DNA from 2 places in the Rahnella sp. NRRL B-41462 genome. Region 1 is predicted to be linked to the other one. Evidence: riboswitches for the same ligand, from Rfam matches in the RefSeq annotation. Region 1 holds a riboswitch; the other holds the start of a gene.
The links. Region 1 has a riboswitch for thiamine pyrophosphate ahead of thiC (phosphomethylpyrimidine synthase ThiC). Riboswitches for the same ligand answer to the same signal wherever they lie in the genome.
Positions count from the first base shown of each region.

Region 2: linked by a shared signal. The riboswitch ahead of thiB (thiamine ABC transporter substrate binding subunit) and the one ahead of thiC (phosphomethylpyrimidine synthase ThiC) in region 1 are both predicted to bind thiamine pyrophosphate.

Region 1 is NZ_JYDF01000051.1:4,099-7,457, reverse strand. It holds gene thiE (thiamine phosphate synthase) at 1-75, opposite strand, end outside; gene thiC (phosphomethylpyrimidine synthase ThiC) at 72-2,036, opposite strand; TPP riboswitch at 2,159-2,285, opposite strand; partial or broken gene rsd (sigma D regulator) at 2,359-2,873, opposite strand; gene nudC (NAD(+) diphosphatase) at 2,973-3,359, shown strand, end outside.
Region 2 is NZ_JYDF01000010.1:41,966-45,324, forward strand. It holds gene sgrR (HTH-type transcriptional regulator SgrR) at 1-1,305, shown strand, start outside; TPP riboswitch at 1,346-1,475, shown strand; gene thiB (thiamine ABC transporter substrate binding subunit) at 1,519-2,502, shown strand; gene thiP (thiamine/thiamine pyrophosphate ABC transporter permease ThiP) at 2,478-3,359, shown strand, end outside.

The sequences.
Region 1 (3,359 bases):
TTCCACGGTATCAACGACCGGATATAAACCGAGGTGGAATGGAACGGCAGGAAAGGATTGAGAGGACGGATTCATTTGCTGCTCTCCGAACTGAGGTTATCGGCCGGGTGATAAAGCTCACCGCCGCGCGAACGGAATTCGGCAGACATCTGCGCCATACCGGATTCAACGAGTTCTATTGGCTGGGCTTTGGCTTCAAGCGCAGCGGCGTAATCGCGAACTTCCTGAGTGATTTTCATCGAGCAGAATTTCGGGCCACACATCGAGCAGAAGTGTGCAACTTTGCCGGATTCCTGCGGCAGCGTTTCATCGTGGTAGGCGCGTGCCGTTGCCGGATCGAGAGCCAGATTAAACTGATCTTCCCAGCGGAATTCGAAACGCGCTTTTGACATGGCGTTATCGCGGATTTGGGCACCGGGATGGCCTTTGGCTAAATCGGCAGCATGTGCTGCGATTTTGTAGGTAATCAAACCCTGCTTAACGTCTTCTTTGTTCGGCAGGCCCAGATGCTCTTTCGGCGTGACATAACAGAGCATGGCGCAGCCAAACCAGCCAATCATCGCGGCGCCAATACCGGACGTAAAGTGATCGTAACCCGGCGCGATATCGGTAGTCAGCGGACCAAGGGTATAGAACGGGGCTTCGTGACAATGCTCGAGTTCTTCGGTCATGTTGCGGCGGATCATCTGCATCGGCACATGTCCCGGACCTTCGATCATCACCTGAACATCGTATTCCCAGGCAATTTTGGTCAGTTCGCCCAGCGTGCGTAATTCGGCGAATTGCGCTTCGTCATTGGCATCCTGAATCGAACCCGGACGCAGGCCGTCGCCCAATGAAAGCGAGACATCATAGGCGGCGCAGATTTCACAGATCTCGCGGAAATGCTCAAACAGGAAGCTTTCGCGATGATGTGACAGACACCATTTCGCCATGATCGAACCGCCGCGCGACACGATCCCGGTCAGGCGTTTGGCGGTCATCGGCACATAACGCAGCAACACACCGGAGTGAATGGTGAAGTAATCGACGCCTTGCTCGGCCTGTTCAAGCAATGTATCGCGGAATATTTCCCAGTTCAGATCTTCGGCCACACCGTTCACTTTTTCCAGGGCCTGATAAATCGGCACGGTGCCGATCGGTACCGGACTGTTACGCAGGATCCATTCACGGGTTTCATGTATATAACGTCCGGTGGAGAGATCCATTACGGTGTCCGCGCCCCAGCGTGTCGACCACACCAGTTTCTCCACTTCTTCTTCGATGGAAGATGTCACCGCCGAGTTGCCGATATTAGCGTTCACTTTCACCAGGAAATTACGCCCGATGATCATCGGCTCTGATTCAGGGTGGTTAATGTTGGCGGGAATAATCGCGCGCCCGGCTGCCACTTCCTGTCGCACAAACTCTGCAGTGATACTGGCGGGCAGATGCGCGCCAAAGCTTTCGCCGGGATGTTGCTGGCGCAGAACCTCGCCGCGGATCCGTTCACGCCCCATATTTTCGCGAATGGCGATAAATTCCATCTCAGGTGTGATGATGCCTTTGCGGGCGTAATGCAGTTGCGTGACATTTTTACCCGCAATGGCTTTGCGAGGGCGCGGCAGGTGTTCGAAGCGGAGGTGGTCCAGCCCGTCATCCGCCAGCCGCTGCTGAGTAAAACCGGAACTGACCTGTGAAAGTTCCTGCGTGTCCGCACGCTCGTTTATCCAGCGGGCGCGTAATTTTCCCAGACCGGTATGCACGTCGATAACTGCAGCCGGATCACCGTAAGGTCCGGCGGTGTCGTAAACAGGAATTGCTTCGTTTTCTTCGAACTGCGGATTGTCTTTGCCGCCGCCGACCAGCGTCGGGCTGAGCTGGATTTCACGCATCGGCACGCGGATATCTTCGCGGTCAGCTTCAAGATAAATACGCCGGGAGTTGGGGAAAGCTTCGCCCTGCAAGCTGTCGATAAACGATTGTGCCTGCGCGCGTTGTTCACGGCGATTTGACGGTTTCTTTTCAGAAATAACGGGTTTTTGGGTACTCGACATAGCAAATTCCTCGCAAAAAAACGTGATGGAAAATTGCTTGTCAGGAGGTTTACGGCAGGAGTAAAAATGGGCGGTGCAGCACGGGCGGCCTTATGCAGGCAGATGCCTGATTGCGCTGAACGCATAACATTACTCTTGTTCCCTTCGCGGGTACTAACCCGATCAGGTTCCGCGGATCCCGAATTAACGGTCTCAGCCTGGCGTAATTCTCAACAGAAAATTATGCGCTAGGCACTCCGACAAGAAGCCTCAATATAGGAGGCGTTTTTTTAAACTACAAGTAAAACCATAACCCTGAGCAGGGTTTTATTGTGGCAACGTGTTAAGCCGGTCTGGCGAGATCAGGTTCATTTTCCGAAGGTGGCACACTCTCCGGGGCTGGCTCAAAAGCCATGATAATTAATTGATCTTCCAGTTGAAAACGGGCATCTAATGCCTCACCGATATCCGATAATGCATAGTGAAACGCGAAAGCATTATCATCGTCAATATCAGTTTCTGTGTAACTGTCATGGAAAGCCATGATAGCTTCAGTATTCAGCTCCAGAGCAGGGTAGATTTTTGCCGCCTGTACTTTTTTCGGGCTGCCTGCGCCATCGACTTCTTCAATGATGCGTGGATAGAGATGAAAATGCCCGGCAGAAAGATAGTCGACCAGATGATGGCAAAAACTGTCCAGCGCCTTTTCATTCAAAGGTGTATGTTTTTCTTTATTGGGTTTCAGACCGACGAAAGTGCAGTACGAAACCAGCAGTTCTTTGCGTGCGTGCAGCCATTGATCCACTAACTCATTACTGCCACCAACGCGTTGGTCAGTCTTTCCAGACGATTTAGCATGGTTGACTCCGTGAGCGACAAAAAAAGTAACCAAAAGTTACTAATATGTAAATATCTTACTCAGATTGTCAGTCCCGACGAGGTTATGCAACAACAATTATGGAATTACAGATTACTGAGCAACACAACGGTTGGTGGATCATCAGCCAGGAAGGCAAGCTATGGCTGCCTGAGGGTGAACTGCCGTTTGGCAGCGCCGCACAATTTTCTCTGACCGGTAAAACAGCGCGGCAGATCGGCGAATGGCAGGGCGAACCTGTCTGGCTGGTTCGTCAGACGATGCCAAACCATATGGTTTCCGCCCGTCAGTTGCTGGATCAGGATCGCGGATTATTCCAGTTGGTCGGGCGTGGTGTGCAGTTGTCAGAATTTTACCGTTCTCACAAGTTTTGTGGTTACTGCGGACATGAAATGCACGTCAGCAAAACCGAGTGGGCTGCACTCTGCGGGCACTGTCGCGAACGCTATTATCCGCAGATTGCGCCC
Region 2 (3,359 bases), on a different contig from region 1:
CATATTCTGCGCGTACTGTATTATCGCCCGCTGATGAATCTGCTGCCCGGCACCATGTTGCGCCGTTCAGAAACCCACATTGCCAGACAAATCTTTAGCGGCCTGACACGCATAAATGAGGAAAATGGGGAAGCGGAAGGCGATTTAGCCCATCACTGGCAGGAAGTTTCGCCGCTGCACTGGCGGTTTTATCTGCGCCCCGCCATTCATTTTCATCATGGTCGCGAACTCGAGATGGCAGATATTATCGCCACGTTTATTCGCCTGAAAACGCATCCGCTGTTCAGCAACCTGAAATCAGTCACGACGCCCACGGCGAATGTCATAGATATCCACCTGAATGAACCCGACCGCTGGCTGCCGTGGTTGTTTGGCAATATCCACGCGATGATCCTGCCGCAGGAATGGCAGTCACTGCCTGATTTTGCCCGCCATCCGGTCGGCACCGGCCCTTACGCCGTGGTGCGTAATCTGAAAACACAGCTGCGCATCCGCGCCTTTGACGATTATTTTGGCTTCCGGGCACTGATCGACGAGGTGAATATCTGGGTATTACCGGAACTGAGTGAAGAGCTGGTGCATTCCGGCGTACAGCTTCAGGCCGATGAATCAGGCAAAAGCGAGCTGGAAAGTCGCCTTGAAGAAGGCTGCTATTTCCTGTTATTTGACCAGCGTTCGCCGGTCGGACAATCTGAAGAAACACGCCAGTGGTTGTGCGATTTACTCAATCCCATCGCCTTACTGAATAATGCCGAACCGATTTACCAGCGCTACTGGTCTCCTGCGTATGGCCTGCTGCCACGCTGGCATCACAAAGCGCCCCGGCCACGTCCGCCCAAACCGCAAAACCTGACGCAGGTAACGCTGACATTTTACGGCGAGCATTCCGAACATCAGGCGATCTGCAACGCCCTGCGCCCGTTGCTGGCGGAAGAAGGTATCGAACTGATTATTCAGATAGTGGATTACGCAGTCTGGCACCGCGGCGATGCCAAAAGTGATCTGTGGCTCGGCAGTGCCAACTTCACCCTGCCGCTGGAGTTTTCACTGTTCGCGCATTTCTACGAATTGCCGCTGGCAAAGCATTGCTTTAGCGAAGAGATGAACGACGATGCCGCCCTGTGGCACGCCGGGAATTTATCGATGGCGAAATGGAGCCAGAAACAGACGGTCAGCCATCAGATCCATCCCCTGTTCCATCACTGGCTGGTGCTACAGGGGCAACGCAGTATGCGCGGTGTGCGTATGAACACCCTCGGCTGGTTCGACTTTAAATCCGCCTGGTTTGCCCCACCGGACAGTTAATCGGACTATCGCATCGCGCCGTTAATCTCTAGAATGACATCCGTTCTCAACGGGGTGCCCGACTTGTTAAAGCTGCGATGTAAACGCCGTGAGCAAGTTTGGCTGAGATTTGAAACCCGTCGAACCTGATCCGGTTAATCCCGGCGGAGGGATTTGAGACTGCGCGATGCTTACTCAAAATCCTTTGCCCTTTCATTTTTTTGGAGCGCAAAGTTGAAAAAATTACTGTCCTGCCTGCTGTTACTTTCTGCACCTGCATTTGCGTCAAAACCTGTTTTGACGGTTTATACCTACGATTCTTTCTCTGCTGACTGGGGCCCCGGTCCCGCCATTAAAAAAGCCTTTGAAGCCCAATGCGGCTGCGAACTGAAATACGTGGCGCTGGAAGATGGCGTGTCTTTGCTCAACCGTCTGCGGATGGAAGGTAAAAACAGCAAAGCCGACATCGTGCTGGGGCTGGATAACAACCTGTTGCAGGCCGCTGAACAAACCGGTTTATTTGCCAAAGCACCGAAAACCAACGCCAGACTGACGGTGCCAGGCGGCTGGAATGACAGCACTTTCGTGCCTTACGATTACGGTTATTTCGCCTTCGTCTACGACAAAAATAAACTGAAGAATCCGCCAAAAAGCCTCGATGAGCTGATCAACAGCGACCAGAAATGGAAAGTGATTTATGAGGATCCACGCACCAGTACACCGGGTCTGGGCCTGATGCTGTGGATGCAAAAAGTCTACGGCGATAAAGCGCCGCAAGCGTGGGAAAAACTGGCGAAGAAAACTGTCACCGTCACTAAAGGCTGGAGCGAGGCTTACGGCTTATTCCTCAAAGGTGAAAGCGACCTGGTGCTGAGCTACACCACCTCTCCGGCATACCATATTGTCGAAGAGAAGAAAGATAACTACGCCGCAGCCGATTTTACCGAAGGGCATTACATGCAGGTCGAAGTGGCGGGCCAGCTGGCAAACAGCAAGCAACCGAAACTTGCTGAACAGTTCATGAAGTTCGTCACCACGGAAGATTTCCAGAAAGTGATCCCGACCGGCAACTGGATGTATCCGGTGGTGAATACCCCGCTGCCTGACGCTTTTAAACAACTGACGATTCCGGCCAAATCTCTGCAATACAGCGCACAGGATGTCGCTACTCATCGTTCACAATGGATCCAGGCATGGCAGAACGCCGTCAGCCATTGATCCCTCGCTGGCTGTTGCCGGGCGTCATCGCGTCACTGGCTATGTTGCTGGTGGCAGTACTGGCCTTAGGCTCTCTGTGGCGTCATGCGCCACAGATAAGCGGCGCATCGCTCTGGCACGATCCTTATCTCTGGCATGTGATCCGCTTTACTTTCTGGCAGGCGCTGCTTTCAGCGCTTTGCTCGGTGCTGCCCGCAATTTTGCTGGCACGCACCTTGTTCCGCCGCCGTTTCCCCGGCCGTCAGCTGTTATTACGTTTATGTGCGATGACGCTGGTCTTGCCGGTTTTGGTGGCGGTGTTTGGCATTCTCAGTGTCTACGGAAGACAGGGCTGGCTGGCGCAAATTTGCGGCTGGCTGGGCATGGATTACCGTTTCTCGCCGTATGGTTTACAGGGCATTTTGCTGGCGCACGTGTTTTTCAATCTGCCGCTGGCGACACGTCTGTTATTGCAGGCGCTGGAAAATATCGCCGTTGAGCAGCGCCAGCTCGCCGCACAACTCGGCATGAATATCTGGCAACAATTCCGCTTTGTGGAATGGCCCGCGCTGCGCCGGCAGATATTCCCCGCCGCCGCCTTAATCTTTATGCTGTGTTTCGCCAGCTTCGCCACGGTGCTTTCACTGGGTGGCGGTCCGCAGGCGACGACCATTGAACTCGCCATTTATCAGGCGCTAAGTTACGACTACGATTTAAGCCGCGCCGCCACGCTGGCCCTGATCCAGCTGTTTTGTTGCCTGGCGCTGGTGTTGCTCAGTCAGAAACTCAGTCAGGCGTTGCCGGTGGGCCAAACGCATTCTCAGCGCTGGCGTAATCCTGATGATTCCTGGCTGCGACGCATCGCCGATGCCGTACTG